DNA from 3 places in the Anaerostipes hadrus ATCC 29173 genome. Region 2 is predicted to be linked to each of the others. Evidence: predicted binding sites of a transcription regulator. Region 2 holds the regulator's gene; each other region holds the start of a gene.
What was found. The regulator Rex, encoded in region 2, represses fermentation and respiration genes when NADH is low (regulators of the CRP and FNR family bind a similar motif). The targets are predictions, from matches to a motif close to ATTGTTAANTANTTAACAAT.
Positions count from the first base shown of each region.

Region 1: QUE18_RS11990 (4Fe-4S dicluster domain-containing protein) is a predicted target of Rex. The motif match lies at 3,448-3,467, and genes of this name have one in related genera.
Region 3: pflB (formate C-acetyltransferase) is a predicted target of Rex. The motif match lies at 1,756-1,775, and genes of this name have one in related genera.

Region 1 covers NZ_AP028031.1:2,481,669-2,487,027, reverse strand. Annotated here, with positions in the region: gene eno (phosphopyruvate hydratase) at 1-1,116, shown strand, start outside; gene QUE18_RS12005 (nucleotidyltransferase family protein) at 1,283-1,591, shown strand; gene QUE18_RS12000 (HI0074 family nucleotidyltransferase substrate-binding subunit) at 1,578-1,967, shown strand; gene QUE18_RS11995 (5-methyltetrahydropteroyltriglutamate--homocysteine S-methyltransferase) at 2,047-3,153, opposite strand; gene QUE18_RS11990 (4Fe-4S dicluster domain-containing protein) at 3,515-4,960, shown strand; gene QUE18_RS11985 (FprA family A-type flavoprotein) at 5,157-5,359, shown strand, end outside.
Region 2 covers NZ_AP028031.1:1,169,637-1,174,995, forward strand. Annotated here, with positions in the region: gene QUE18_RS05685 (S8 family peptidase) at 1-99, opposite strand, end outside; partial or broken gene QUE18_RS05690 (glycosyltransferase family 2 protein) at 201-1,218, opposite strand; gene QUE18_RS05695 (ABC transporter ATP-binding protein) at 1,277-3,178, opposite strand; gene QUE18_RS05700 (redox-sensing transcriptional repressor Rex) at 3,331-3,984, shown strand; gene acpS (holo-ACP synthase) at 3,996-4,358, shown strand; gene QUE18_RS05710 (bifunctional ADP-dependent NAD(P)H-hydrate dehydratase/NAD(P)H-hydrate epimerase) at 4,355-5,359, shown strand, end outside.
Region 3 covers NZ_AP028031.1:1,839,926-1,845,284, reverse strand. Annotated here, with positions in the region: gene QUE18_RS08940 (IMP cyclohydrolase) at 1-436, shown strand, start outside; gene QUE18_RS08935 (phosphoribosylaminoimidazolecarboxamide formyltransferase) at 469-1,647, shown strand; gene pflB (formate C-acetyltransferase) at 1,902-4,154, shown strand; gene pflA (pyruvate formate-lyase-activating protein) at 4,171-4,923, shown strand; gene QUE18_RS08920 (BlaI/MecI/CopY family transcriptional regulator) at 5,245-5,359, shown strand, end outside.

The DNA.
Region 1 (5,359 bases), 1.3 Mb from region 2:
TTAGGAAAAGGTGTTACAAAAGCCGTAGAAAATATCAATACAAAGATCAGTGAAGTAATCATCGGATTAGATGCTTCTGATACATATGCAGTAGATAAAGCAATGATCAATGCAGATGGAACAGCTGATAAATCAAACTTCGGAGCAAATGCAATCTTAGCTGTATCAATCGCAGCAGCAAGAGCAGCAGCAACATCTCTTGAAGTACCTCTATACAGATTCTTAGGCGGAGTGTCTGGAAACAGACTTCCAGTTCCAATGATGAACATTGTAAATGGTGGATGTCATGCATTATCATCAGGACTTGATGTACAGGAATTTATGATCATGCCAGTCGGAGCTCCATCATTCAAAGAATGTTTAAGATGGTGTGCTGAAGTATTCCATGCATTAGCCGCAATCTTAAAAGAAAGAGGACTTGCTACATCCGTAGGTGATGAAGGTGGATTTGCGCCAGCATTAAAATCAGATGAAGAAGCCATCGAAACAATCTTAGAAGCAGTGAAAAAAGCAGGATACGAGCCAGGAAAAGACTTCAAGATCGCTATGGACGCTGCATCTTCAGAATGGAAGAGTGAAAAAGGTAAAGGATATTACAAACTGCCAAAAGCAGGAACAGAATACACAGCAGAAGAACTGATCGAGCATTGGGCTGCATTATGCGAGAAATACCCAATCATCTCTATTGAAGACGGATTAGATGAAGAAGACTGGGAAGGATGGAAGAAACTGACAGAAAGACTTGGAGATAAAGTACAGTTAGTAGGAGATGACTTATTTGTAACAAATACAGAAAGACTTTCCAAAGGTATCGAAATGGGAGCAGGAAACTCTATCCTGATCAAATTAAACCAGATTGGATCTATCTCTGAAACATTAGAAGCGATCAAGATGGCACACAAAGCAGGATACACAGCTGTAACATCTCATCGTTCCGGAGAAACAGCAGATACAACGATCGCAGACTTAGCCGTCGCATTAAATACATGCCAGATCAAGACAGGAGCACCTTCAAGATCAGAACGTGTTGCGAAATACAACCAGTTATTAAGAATCGAAGAAGCTTTAGGAGACAGTGCCGTATATCCTGGAATTAAAGCCTTCAACGTAAAATAAGAAGAACGCAATTATAAAAAACGTAAATAATAGCACTTTTAAGTCTCTGGATTTAGTATCCAGAGGCTTTTTTCTTTGATTTTTTATAAGAAAATATAAGAGAGTATGCTATAATAGAAAGCACTTATTTGGATAGAAATGAAGAGATTAAGGGAAATAAATGAGAATGGATAAAATTATAATAGAACAAACAGGAATCAAACAACAAGTGATCAATGAGATCTGTGAATTAGCTCAAAAATACAATGTAGAACAAGTCCTTTTATTTGGTTCACGTTCAAGGGGAGATTACAAAAGAACGAGTGATATCGATCTGGCAGTGAAAGGTGGAGACATTGATCGTTTTGCATTGGATGTTGAAGAGGAGACAACAACATTATTAGAATATGATATCGTAGATTTAGATGAACCTATGCAACCAGAACTGCTAGAATCCATACAAAAGGAGGGAAAGATTATTTATGAAAAAATATGAAAACTTTTGTCAAGCATTAATTAATATGAAAGATATTTATAATTATGAAGAGCCTTATGATAACGTAGTGTTAACAGGTTTGGTAGGATTATATGAAATTACATTTGAACAGTCATGGAAGATGATGAAAGAAATCTTACAAAATCATGGATACGAGGAAGGTGCAACAGGGTCACCGAAGATTATTCTAAAAACAGCATATAAAGCTGGGATGATCAAAGATGAAGATCTGTGGTTAAAAGCATTAAGAGAAAGAAATAATGTAACACATTCTTATAATCAGAATATTGCATTATCAATTATTTCACAGGCAAAAGAAAAATTTTATGATATGTTTTGCCAGTTGAAAAAAGAAATAGATGAAAATTGGATATAAAGAAATCCGGCAAACACAAAAATGTAATGCCGGATTCTTTTATTTACTATATTATTATGAAATATGTATCACGGATATCCTATCCCCAGACTTCCTCAGCAATCTCCTTAATCAGAGACATCTTCTTCCACTGATCTTCATCGGTTAAGATATTTCCTTCTTCTGTAGAAGAAAAACCACACTGAGGACTTAAGCAAAGCTGGTCAAGGGCAACATACTGAGCAGCCTCTTTAATACGTTCTTTAATCTCATTTTTATCTTCAAGTTCTGGATCCTTAGAAGTAACAAGACCTAACACAACCTTCTGATCTTTAATAAAACGTAATGGTTTGAAATCACCGGAACGGTCACTATCATATTCTAAGAAGAAACCATCGATCTTACATCCACCGAATAAAGTCTCAGCTACTGGTTCATATCCACCAGAAGAGAACCATGTAGAACGGAAGTTACCACGGCAGATATGCATTGTAATTGTCATATCCTCAGGTTTAGCTTCTAAAGCTTCGTTGATCATTTTCACATAATTCTTAGCAATCTGGTCAAGGTCAAGACCACGGCTTGCGTAATCGTCGCGTTTATTCTGATCACAGAATTCACCCCAAGATGTATCATCAAACTGTAAATAACGGCATCCACGAGCATAGAATGCTTTGATCGCTTTCTGATAAGCAAGAGCAATCTCATGATACAGATCATCTTCATTTTTATAACGATCGATCGCTTTATAAGTTTCGCTTCCACGAACACAACAGATCAGATGAAGCATTGCAGGAGAAGGAATTGTCATCTTGCAGTCAACATCCCCAGCAATTTCTTTCAAGTAAGAGAAATGATCTAAGAATTCACTGTTTTCATCAAAATCAATTTTGTCAACAATCTCAAGAGTTGCGGCTTTTGGCTGATGTCCCTTAAAAGCAACAGACCAGTGATCAGCTTTGATCTCCTCGACTCCGACTAAGGAAGCAAGGAAATCAAGATGCCAATAGCGACGTCTTAATTCTCCGTCAGTAACTGCTTTTAATCCAACAGCTTTCTCTTTTTCAACTAACTCTTTGATCGCTTTATCTTCAACTTCACGCAACTGGTCTGCAGATAAAGTTCCTTCTGCATATTCAGCACGTGCATCTTTTAAATAATCTGGTCTTAAAAAACTACCAACAATATCATATCTGTATGGTCTCATAAATCTATCCTTTCCATTTATATAAGTCTAATAATTTTCTATCGATAAGCTATACAATAACAGATAGAATAAGGCTTGTGAAATACATAAAAATAATAGTTTGCCATAACTTCAAGTTATAATGATAAAAATTTTCAGATAATTGTGTCTTTCTTTTAACAATAATTGTATGCAATATACGGACAAAGTCATCGTTAAGAAAATGTTAATTGTACAATTTTAAAAAAATTGCATATTTTTTGTACTTTTCTTTAAGCATTGTAGAGAAAAAAGAAAATATTTGTTATAATGCACATAGATAAAAAAATAACAATATCTAGGGTGTTTTAGTTAAGTGTTTTTTAAGGAAGGGTAAACTATTATGTATGATGTAACAAGCATTCAGAATCTGAAAAAAGATGTACTGTATTTCGTAGCAAAGGCATCGTTTGAAGGGACTTTAGAAGAAGAAAGAGATCTGATCCCAGAGAAGATGATCGAAGGACCAGAACCAACATTCCGTTGCTGCATCTACAAAGAAAGAGAAATCGTAAGACAGAGAATTCGTTTAGCAGAAGGTAAAGCTCCAGGAGCAGAAGATGATGGAAATATCGTGCAGGTAATTAAATCAGCATGTGCTGACTGTCCGATCTCAAGCTATGTTGTAACAAACAACTGTCAGAATTGTCTTGGAAAAGACTGTATCAAAGCATGTCGTTTCGGAGCGATCGAACCAGGACATACAAGATCAAGAATCGATCCTCAGAAATGTAAGGAATGTGGTATGTGTGCAAAAGCCTGTCCATACAATGCGATCGCTCATGTATCAAGACCATGTAAAGACAGCTGTCCAGTAGATGCAATTTCTTATGATGAGTATGGAGTATCAGTGATCGATGAAGAAAAATGTATCCGTTGTGGACAGTGTGCAGCAAAATGTCCATTCGGTGCGATCGGAACAAAGACATGGATCACAAACGTTATCGCAGACTTGAAAGCAGGTAAGAAAGTCTACGCGATCCTTGCCCCAGCAACAGAAGGACAGTTTGGTAAAGATATTACAATGGAAAGCTGGAGACAGGCAGTAAAGAAAGCTGGATTTGAAGATCTGATCGAAGCAGGTTTAGGTGGAGATATGACAACATGCAGCGAAGCAGAAGAATGGTTAGAAGCTTACAGAAACGGCGAGAAGAAAACAACTTCATGCTGTCCAGGATTCGTAAACATGATTCGCAAACATTATCCAGATCTTGCAGATATGATTTCTACAACAGTATCCCCAATGTGTGCAGTATCAAGAATGATCAAAGCAAAAGATCCAGATGCAGTTACAGTATTTGTTGGACCATGTGTAGCCAAGAAATCAGAAGTGGCAGACCAGAAGATCGAAGGAAATGCAGATTATGCATTAAACTACAACGAGATCTTAGCAATTCTGAAAGCAAAAGACGTAGAATTAGAACCAGCAGAGAATACATATCAGGATTCTACGATCTTCGGTAAATTCTATGGAAACTCTGGTGGAGTAACAGATTCTGTATTAGAATACATGAAAGAGACAGAACAGAACGAAGATATCAAAGTATGCAAAGCTAACGGTGCAGCAGAATGTAAGAAAGCTTTAATGTTCTTACAGAGAGGAAGATTACCAGAAGACTTCATCGAAGGTATGGCATGCGAAGGCGGATGCGTTGGTGGACCAAGCCGTAACGAAGAGATCATTAAAGCTCGTAAAGTCAGAGAAACAATGATCAAATCCGCAGATGATCGCAAGATCACAGACAACTTAAAACGTTATGATATGGATAGCTTCTCAATGCATAGATAATCAGAGTTGCATGAAGCATCCAAAGAGATGATAAAGAATCCCTGGAGCAAGATTGAAGTTTTGTTTTGGGGATCTTTGTATCTGAAAAGAAATTGTATTAGAAATAGTAACTATTACTAGTAGATATTTTGGCAAAACTATGTTATAGTAAGAAAAGTTGAAAAAGCAAAATGAATTTAATTTTGGAGGTAAGACAATGAAGGATATTAAAGTTACAGATTCAGTAAAATATATTGGTGTAGACGATCATGACATTGACTTATTTGAGAGCCAGTATGTAGTACCAAATGGTGTTTCTTATAACTCTTATGTGATCTTAGATGAGAAAGTAGCCGTTATGGATACTGTGGATGCATGCAAGACAGATGAATGGCTTGTAAACTTAGAAGAAGCATTAGA
Region 2 (5,359 bases):
AAGGCCAGTATCAAGATAGGCAATGCCGATACCTTCTCCAAGAAAACCATGCTGATGGGCAAGATCAGCATGGATTTGTTTTGAAACAGAAATCTGCATGGAAAGTTGCCTTTCATACTTTATATTATTAGAATACGCAGAATAAAAGATGAGGGGAACAAGAAAAAGGCCCTCTGCAGGACCTTTTAATGTAAAAATATTTAGTTAAATCCGATAAATCTACGAGCTGCTTTATACATAGCAATCGTAGCTTTTTCTTCCAACATATCCAGGCAGATTTACTGCACAGCTTGTAATATTATGACGGATCTTACGATACAGACGTTTGTCACTGTCATATAAATATTTCCATAATTCTTTTCGCATCTTTAAATGCTCTTTCTGTCCAGATTTTACAGAAATCACGGAAGAAATACACATGATAATGGAAAGATAATGTCTCATATAACGTTCTAATGGCTTACTTACAAGATTAAACTGAGTCATATAATCAATCATGATATAAGTAACTTTAAACTGCTGGTCGATACGTTTGATCATATTTGTCTCATTGACAGACTGATCATCACGTCCAATGAAATAACGATAGAAGTTAACATCCAGATAATACATTGTTTTTACATATGGAAGTGGTTTGAATACATAAATATTATCCACATAGAATGTATGCTCTGGAAGCTCTAGATCGCATTCACGAAGCAGTGCAGTACGATAAATGACAGAGTGCATTAAAATATACTGGCTGACAGGAAAACGTCCAACATCATCCCAACAAAAAATCTGATCTTTGGGGATTGCATGACGATAATGAATAACAGTTTTTTTCTTGACTCCCTGTTTTTCATATACATAGTTGGAAAGCAGCATATCAAGGACAGTTCCCTGTTTGTAGAAATTCGCAAGAGTATCAAGAATTTCTCCATAAGCATATTCATTTACCCAATCATCACTATCCACAACTTTTAAGTAAATACCCGTGGCATTTTTGATTCCTGTATTTACAGCACCACCATGACCTTTATTTTCCTGATGAAGTGCACGGCAGATGCCAGGATATTTTTTTTCATATTCATCTGCGATTGCAGCAGTGTTGTCAGAAGATCCATCGTTAACGATCAGGATCTCCACCTGATCTCCACCTGGTAATAAGGTATCAATACAGTGTCTCATATATTCCTGAGAGTTGTAGCAAGGTACAACAAAGGATATTAGTTTCATAAAAACCTCCTGTTTTTCAATACGGTTAACGTTACTATTATATATGTTTTTTCGCAAATTAGCAAAGAGTTTCCCATTCTTCATAAAGTTCTTCCAAAGAAGAAGCGATGGAAGCCTGCTCATTGCTAAGTTCCATTAATTTCGCAGGATCAGAAGCATTTTCAGGTAAAGACATAGCTTCTGAAAGTTCTTTTTGTTTCGTTTCCAACTCAGTGATCTGCTCTTCGACTTTTTTGAGACGATTTTCTCTTTTTCTCTGTTTTGCTTGTTCTTCTTTTTGCTGTTTCCAATCGAGTTTGGATTCTGTATCAACAGAAACAGAGGAAGCAGTAGAAGAAGTAAGAGATGCCTTTTCTTTTTCCTTCTGAGCAATATAATCCTGATAATTTCCAGGATAAGAAGTTAATCCATGATCAGAGATTTCTAAGATTCGTGTTGCAGTTTTGTTGATAAAATAACGATCATGTGAAACATAAAGGATTGTTCCAGTATAAGCATTCATTGCAGATTCCAGAATCTCCTTAGACTGAATATCTAAATGGTTTGTAGGCTCATCAAGAATCAGAAAATTCGCATGAGACAGCATTAATTTTGCAAGAGAAACACGCCCTTTTTCTCCACCGCTTAAAGAGGAGATCGGGCGGAAAACGTCTTCTCCATAAAATAAAAATGCAGCCAAAGTATTGCGGATCTTTGTGTTATTAAGATCTGGATAAGCATCTGAAATTTCATCAAAAATCGTTTTGGAATCATCTAAGTTATCTTGTGCCTGGTCATAGTATCCAATGGAAACTCCAGCTCCAAGGCTGATCGTACCACCATTATTACTGATTTTTTTGCAAATGATCTTTAACAGTGTTGTTTTACCAGTTCCGTTTGGTCCGATCAGGGCAACGCGTTCTTCACGAAAAATATCAGCACTTAATCCATGGAATAATGATTTGTTTCCAAAAGATTTGGATACATCTTTTAAAGTCAGAACATCATTCCCACTGATGATCTCTGGTTCAATGCTAAGACGCATATCAGCATTATATTCCGTAGGTTTCTCCAATACATCAATCTTATTTAAAGCTTTTTCACGGCTTTCTGCACGTTTGATTGATTTTTCACGATTGAACTGTTTTAATTTTTTGATAACTTCTTGTTGATGTTTGATCTCTTGTTGCTGATTTTTGTATTCTTTTAAACGGATTGCTTTGATCTGATCACGTTTTTCGATAAATGTTGTATAATTTCCATCAAACAGCATGGAGTGTCCTTGGTCGATCTCCATGACCTTATTGACAATCTTATCAAGAAAATAGCGGTCATGAGATACGATGATCACAGCTCCTTTGTAATGAGACAGGTAATTTTCAAGCCACCTTATGGAATCAACATCCAAGTGGTTTGTTGGTTCGTCAAGAAGCAGAATATCAGGATTTTTAAGCAGTAACTTACCAAGAGCAACACGAGTTCTTTGACCTCCAGATAAAGTGTTGATCTCTTTTGTGAAATCTTCTTCAGAAAAGCCAAGTCCTTTTAAGATTCCTGTGATCTCACTTTTGTATGCAAAACCATTTAATTGCTCAAATCTATGAGTAGCATTTGTATACTGGTTCATTTTTTGTTCTAGTGCATCACCGGTCAGATGTTTCATTTCCTGTTCATAGGTACGCATCTGTTCATTTAATTCAATGACTTCTTTTTTGACGGAAAGAAGTTCATCAAAAATTGTATGGTGGAATGTATGATCCTGATGTTGGGCAAGATAGCCAATGCTTGCGTCTTTCTTTAAAGAAATTTCACCTTCATCATAAGAGATTTCACCAATCAATATTTTTAAAAGTGTCGATTTTCCGGCACCGTTATATCCGATGATCGCCAGCCGGTCGTTTTCATTTAAGTGAAATGAGATATTCTGCAAGACTGGTTTTTCGACAAATGTTTTGCAGATATTCTGGCATGATAATATCATTAAGATACCCCTTTCAAATTTTTTATTATAGACATTATTTCTCAGAATACCATATTTTTTGAAAAAATGAAATATTTTCATGACGGAAAGATTGACAGTTATTAGACAATCTTATATAATTATAAGCGAAATAAAGATTTTGGAGGAATAAAATGGCAAACTCAGATAAGAATATTTCCTCAGCAGTTATCAAACGACTTCCTAGGTATTTCAGATATTTAGGAGCGTTAAAAGCGAAGAATATTACAAGAATCTCTTCAAAAGAATTAAGTGAACAGATGATGGTAACAGCATCGCAGATTCGTCAGGACCTTAACAATTTTGGTGGATTTGGGCAGCAGGGATACGGATATAATGTAGATAATCTGTATACAGAGATTGGTAAGATCTTAGGTCTGGATAAGAGAAATGACATGATCATTGTTGGAGCCGGAAATCTTGGACAGGCTCTTGCGAATTATCAGTCTTTTAATGAAGATTATGGATACAAAGTCATGGCACTTTTTGATGTGAATCCAAAGCTGATCGGAATTTCTGTCCGTGGAGTGAAAGTTCTTGATACAGATGAACTAGAGAACTTTATCAAAACACATGGAATTAAGATCGCTGCACTGACAATTCCGAAGGATCAGGCACCTGCGATCGCAAAGAAGATGGCAGAATGGGGAATTAAAGGATTCTGGAATTTTGCACCAATCGATCTTCATTTACCAGATAATGTTACAGTAGAGAATGTACATTTAGCAGAAAGTCTGATGACATTAACATACAATGTCCACAACCGTGAAGAGAGTGAGAACGAATAGCAGGTAAGAAGATGATTGCTGGAATAGGAACAGATCTCGTAGAGATATACCGGATAGAAGAGATGATTCTTCGAGGAAGACATCTTTCAAGAATTTTTACGACAACTGAATTAGCATATGCAAAAGACAATGCTACGACTTTAGCTGGCAATTTTGCTGTAAAAGAAGCCGTTTCCAAAGTATTTGGAACCGGCTTTTTCGGTGTGGAACCATATGAGATTGAAGTGTTGAGAAATGAATCAGGTGCGCCATATGTCAAATTATATGGAAATGCGAAAGAGATAGCAAAAGATAAACAAGTTTCAAGAATTCATGTATCGATCACGAATACAAGAGAATTTGCACAAGCTTTTGCGATAGGAGAATGCGTATGAGATATGTATTAAAGAATCAGGAGATGCAAACGGTCGATCATGAGACGATTCATGGAATAGGAATTCCGGGACTTGTATTGATGGAAAGAGCATCTAAAGCAGTTGCAGATAAGGCTGCACAGATAGCAGATCATTCACAGAGGATATTGATCATTTCAGGAATTGGCAATAATGGAGGAGATGCACTTGCTTGTACGAGAATTTTGTTGGAGCAGGATTATTTAGTGGATTATATGATCGTTGGTAATATAGAAAAAGCTTCAGCAGATCTGAAATTACAGCTTCAGATACTTAAGAATCTAGGCTATTTTCCGATAGATTGTGAAGATGTAAATTTTCATGAATATGATCTTTTGATCGAAGGGATTTTTGGAGTTGGACTTTCTAGAGAAGTTGGTGGTGTTTATAAAGAAGTCATTGAACGGATCAATGCATGTGGTAAGCCTGTGATCGCAATTGATATTCCATCTGGAATCAGTGGAGATAGTGGAAAGATTCTTGGATGTGCAGTGCATGCGTCATCAACAGTTACATTTGGTGGATATAAAAGAGGTCATTTATTATATCCAGGACGAGAATATTGTGGAGATATTAAACTGGTATCCATAGGATTTCATGACCAGACGATCAAAAAGTATGCGACAGGATATATATTAGAGGAAAGTGATCATTTAATGCCAGAAAGAAAAGCATATTCCAATAAAGGAAGCTATGGGAAGATTTTGATCATTGCTGGAAATGAAACAATGTCAGGAGCTGCATGTTTTGCAGCAGAGGCAGCACTTCGGATGGGTGCAGGACTTGTGAAAGTGCTTTCTGATGCTGGAAATCGTCAGATTTTACAGACAAGACTTCCAGAAATTTTATTTGGAGAACGAAAAGATTTAGAAGAATCTTTAGAATGGTGTGATTGTATCTTGTTTGGCCCAGGAGTTGGTGTCAGTGAAGAAATGAAAGAAATGTTAGAGATGGTTTTGAAAAAAGGAAAAAAACCATTGGTC
Region 3 (5,359 bases), 670 kb from region 2:
CACAGTATATGAAGGAAGAGAAAAGGGACTTACCTTTGAAGAATCTTTAAGAAGTCGTGAGTTTGAACCAGACGGACCAAACTATACACCAAGAATTTCTGGTCTGATGAAGATTAAAGATGGGACATTTCACTATGCAATGTCTATTTTAAAGAGTAACAATGGAAATCCAGAAAGTTGCAATCGATTTACATATACATATGAAAATCCAATCGCAGGAGAAGGACGTTTTATCCACACATATATGCATGATGGGAATCCACTTCCAAGTTTTGAAGGAGAACCTAAATTAGTAGCAATCGAAGAAGATATCGATGACTTCACAAATACACTTTGGAACAGCTTAAACGATGACAACAAAGTATCTCTGTTTGTACGTTATATTGATATTGCAACAGGAGAATATGAGACAAGAATCGTAAATAAGAACAAATAATCAGTCAATCAGCAGATCAAAGGAGAAGAAAAATGAAGGAATTAGAATTAAAGTACGGATGTAATCCAAACCAGAAACCATCAAGAATCTACATGGCAGACGGAAGTGAACTTCCAATTGAAGTATTAAACGGAAGACCAGGGTACATCAACTTTTTGGATGCATTTAATGGATGGCAGCTGGTAAGAGAATTAAAGAAAGCAACAGGACTTCCTGCTGCAACTTCTTTCAAACACGTATCACCTGCGGGAGCATCTGTAGGACGTCCAATGTCTGATACCTTAAAGAAGATCTACTGGGTAGATGATATGGGAGATTTATCTCCATTAGCATGTGCATATGCCAGAGCAAGAGGTGCAGACCGTATGTCTTCATTTGGTGACTTTATTTCTTTATCTGATGTATGTGATGCAGATACAGCACGTCTGATCAAGAGAGAAGTATCTGACGGAGTGATCGCACCAGGATACACAGATGAAGCACTGGAAATCTTAAAAGCAAAGAAAAACGGAAACTATAACATCATCAAGATCGATGAGAACTATACACCAGCACCATTAGAGCATAAACAGGTATTTGGTGTTACATTTGAACAGGGAAGACAGGAACTTCCGATCGATGATGAATTATTATCTAATATCGTGACTGAGAACAAAGAGATTCCAGAAGAAGCATTGATCGATATGAAGATTTCTTTGATCGTATTAAAATACACACAGTCTAACTCTGTATGTTTCGTAAAAGACGGACAGGCGATCGGAATCGGAGCAGGGCAGCAGTCACGTGTGCATTGTACAAGACTTGCAGGACAGAAAGCAGACAACTGGTGGTTAAGACAGTGTCCAAAAGTTATGAACCTGCCATTTAAAGAAAAAATCCGTCGTGCAGACAGAGATAATGCGATCGATCTTTACATTGGAGATGAATACATGGATGTTTTAGCAGACGGAGCATGGGAAAACATCTTCACTGAGAAGCCAGAGGTCTTTACAAAGGAAGAAAAGAGAGAATGGTTAGATAAATTAACAGATGTTACATTGGGATCTGATGCATTCTTCCCATTCTTTGATAACATTGAGAGAGCACATAAGAGTGGTGTAAAATACATCGCACAGCCAGGTGGATCTGTAAGAGATGACGCTGTCATTGACTGCTGTAATAAGTACAACATGGCAATGGCATTTACAGGAATCAGATTATTCCATCACTAAAAAGTTTCTTTATATAGTCATTGAACATGAAAAAACAGTATATGGTCTGAAGTATAATTTTTTGGACCATATACTGTTTTTGTATGCAAAAAAATATGAAAAACAGGAGTTGTTATTTATTTAACGAGAAAGTTTATCGGTTAAGTATATTGTATTCAATTTTATTTTTGCTATAATGTAATTGAGTTAGATAGAGCTAACCAAAGGAGTTTTTATAATAATTTTAATCCAAAAGAAATGGAGGAGTTTTCAAAATGAAACAGTTTGAAGAATGGGAAGGATTTAAAGGTAGAATCTGGAAGGAAGAAATCAATACAAGAGATTTCATCCAGGAAAACTACACACCTTATGATGGAGACGAAAGCTTCCTTGCAGGATCTACAGAAGCAACAGATAAGCTATGGGGTATCTTACAGGGACTTCAGAAAGAAGAACGAAAAAAAGGTGGAGTTCTTGACATGGATACAGATATCGTATCTTCTTTAACTTCTCATGGACCTGGTTATATCAGCGAAGAAACAAAAGATTTAGAACAGATCGTTGGTCTTCAGACAGACAAACCATTAAAACGTGCATTTATGCCATATGGTGGTATCAAAATGGCAGAAGAATCTTGTCGTAACTATGGTTATGAACCAAGCGAAAGATTGCATGAAATCTTTACAAAATATTCAAAGACTCATAACACAGCTGTTTTCGATGCGTACACACCAGAAATGAAAAAAGCAAGACATAACAAGATCATCACGGGTCTTCCAGATACTTATGGACGTGGTCGAATTGTAGGTGACTACCGTCGTGTTGCTTTATACGGAATCGACTACTTATTAGAAGAAAAAGAAAATGATTTTGCAAACTGTGGATGCGGTGTGATGACAGATGATGTGATCCGTCTTCGTGAAGAGATCGCAGAACAGAAAAAAGCATTAAAAGGTATGAAAGAAATGGCTAAGATCTATGGATTTGACATTTCAAGACCAGCGAAAACTGCAAAAGAAGCAATCCAGTGGATGTACTTTGGATATTTAGCAGCAATCAAAACTCAGAATGGAGCTGCCATGAGTATCGGACGTGTCGCTACATTCCTTGATATTTATATCCAGCGTGACCTTGACAAAGGAATCATCACAGAAGAAGAAGCTCAGGAAATGATCGATCATTTAACAATGAAATTCAGAATGGTAAAATTCGCAAGAATTCCTTCTTACAACCAGTTATTCTCAGGAGACCCAGTATGGGCAACACTTGACCTTGCTGGTATCGGCGTGGATGGACGTTCCATGGTTACAAAGACTGACTTCCGTTTCTTGCATACATTAGAGAACATGGGACCATCTCCAGAACCAAACATCACGGTATTATATTCTTCTGATCTTCCAGAAAACTTCAAGAAATATGCAGCTGATATCTCTATTCGTACAAGTTCTATACAGTACGAAAATGATGATGTTATGAAACCAGTATGGGGAGATGATTATGCAATCTGTTGCTGTGTATCTGCAACTAAGACTGGTAAGGAAATGCAGTTCTTTGGTGCAAGAGCAAACCTTGCAAAATGCTTATTATATGCGATCAACGGTGGTGTGGACTGCAAATCAAAACAGCAGGTAGGACCTTCTTACAAACCAATCATGTCTGAATATTTAGACTATGACGAAGTCATGGAGAAATATGATGTTATGATGGACTGGTTAGTAGATCTTTATGTGAACACATTAAACTTGATCCAGTATATGCATGACAAATATTACTATGAAGCAGCGGAATTAGCATTAATGGATACAGAACTTGAAAGAACATTTGCAACAGGAATCGCAGGATTCTCTCATGCAGTTGACTCTTTAAGTGCGATCAAATATGCAAAAGTAAAAGCAATCCGTGATGAAGATGGATTAGTTGTAGACTATGAGATCGAAGGAGACTTCCCTAAATACGGAAACGATGATGACAGAGCTGATGATATCGCAGTATGGCTGTTAAGAACATTCTTAGCTAAGATCAAAAAACATCACACATATCGAAACTCTGAGCCTACAACATCTATCCTTACGATCACATCTAACGTTGTATACGGAAAAGCAACAGGAACAATGCCAGATGGTAGAAAAGCAGGAGAACCTTTAGCACCAGGAGCAAACCCAAGTTATGGTGCAGAACAGAACGGATTATTAGCATCCTTAAACTCTGTAGCTAAACTTCCATATGAATGGGCATTAGATGGTATTTCTAATACACAGACGATCAACCCAGATGCATTAGGACATGAAGAAGGCGAAAGGATCAACAATCTTGTAAATGTTATGGATGGATACTTTGATCAGGGAGCTCACCACTTAAATGTAAACGTATTTGGTAAAGAAAAACTGATCGATGCGATGGAACATCCTGAAAAAGAAGAATATGCAAACTTTACAATCCGTGTATCTGGATATGCAGTTAAGTTCATCGACTTAACAAGAGAACAGCAGATGGACGTTATTTCCAGAACATGCCATGCAACAATGTAATTAGTGGAATGAAACTATGAATGAAAAAATAACCGGAAAAATCCATTCCATCGAGACTTTTGGTCTCGTGGATGGTCCCGGTGTGCGGTTTATCGCTTTCATGCAAGGCTGCCGGATGAGATGCAAATATTGTCACAATCCGGAGACTTGGCAGGAAAACTGCGGTGAAGACTGGCAGGCAGAAGCCCTCTTAAAGAGGGCTTTGCGTTACCGCATGTACTGGGGAAGTGATGGAGGAATTACAGTCAGCGGTGGAGAACCCCTTCTACAGATCGAGTTCTTGATCGAATTTTTTAAATTGGCAAAACGAGAAGGAATCCATACTGCACTTGATACCTCTGCTAATCCATATACAAAAGAAGAACCATTTCACAGCAAATGGTTAGAATTAATGAAATACACTGACCTTGTCATTCTAGACTTAAAAGAAATGGACAAGGAAAAACATAAGAAATTGACAGGCTGTCCAAATAGTAATATTTTAGCAATGGCACAGGAAATCTCAGACCTCGGAGTAGATCTGTGGATCCGTCACGTGCTAGTGCCAGATTTAACAGACGATGAAAAAGGACTAGCAGACTTAAAACATTTCATCGATGGACTAAAGACAGTTAAGAGAGTGGAAATCTTGCCATACCATACACTTGGACTCTTTAAATGGGAAAAATTAGGGATAAAATACCCATTAGAAGGCGTAAATCCGCCAAGCGAAGAAGCTGTAGCAAAGGCAGAAAAGATCCTTGGTATTGAGAAAGTTTCTCAAAAATAAAGGTAGACAAAACATCCAGGATAGGATATTATAATAACAGTTAGTTAAGACTAACTAACATAAAACAAAAACAAAACATAACAAAGCTAGAAAATCTGACCAGACTTCCTTGGGTCGGATTTTTTATTTGGCTTTTTTAGCGTGTTGAATATGTATGAGTCAATAAAAATGGATATGCGAAGGCTGAGAAAAAGACAAAAGTGAAAAATCAAAGATAGTTTTTGTATACAAATTCGTTATAATTATCACTAATCTTGACAAAGACAAGCTTGATTTATATAATGGTTATAATAATAACCAGTTTAGATGGAAGGAAGAACAATGAAATTAATAGAATTATCAGAAGTAGAAATACTTATCATGAAAAGTATTTGGAAACTTGGGGATGGGATTACGGTATATGAAATTATTGATTATCTAGATCAAGTATATGATA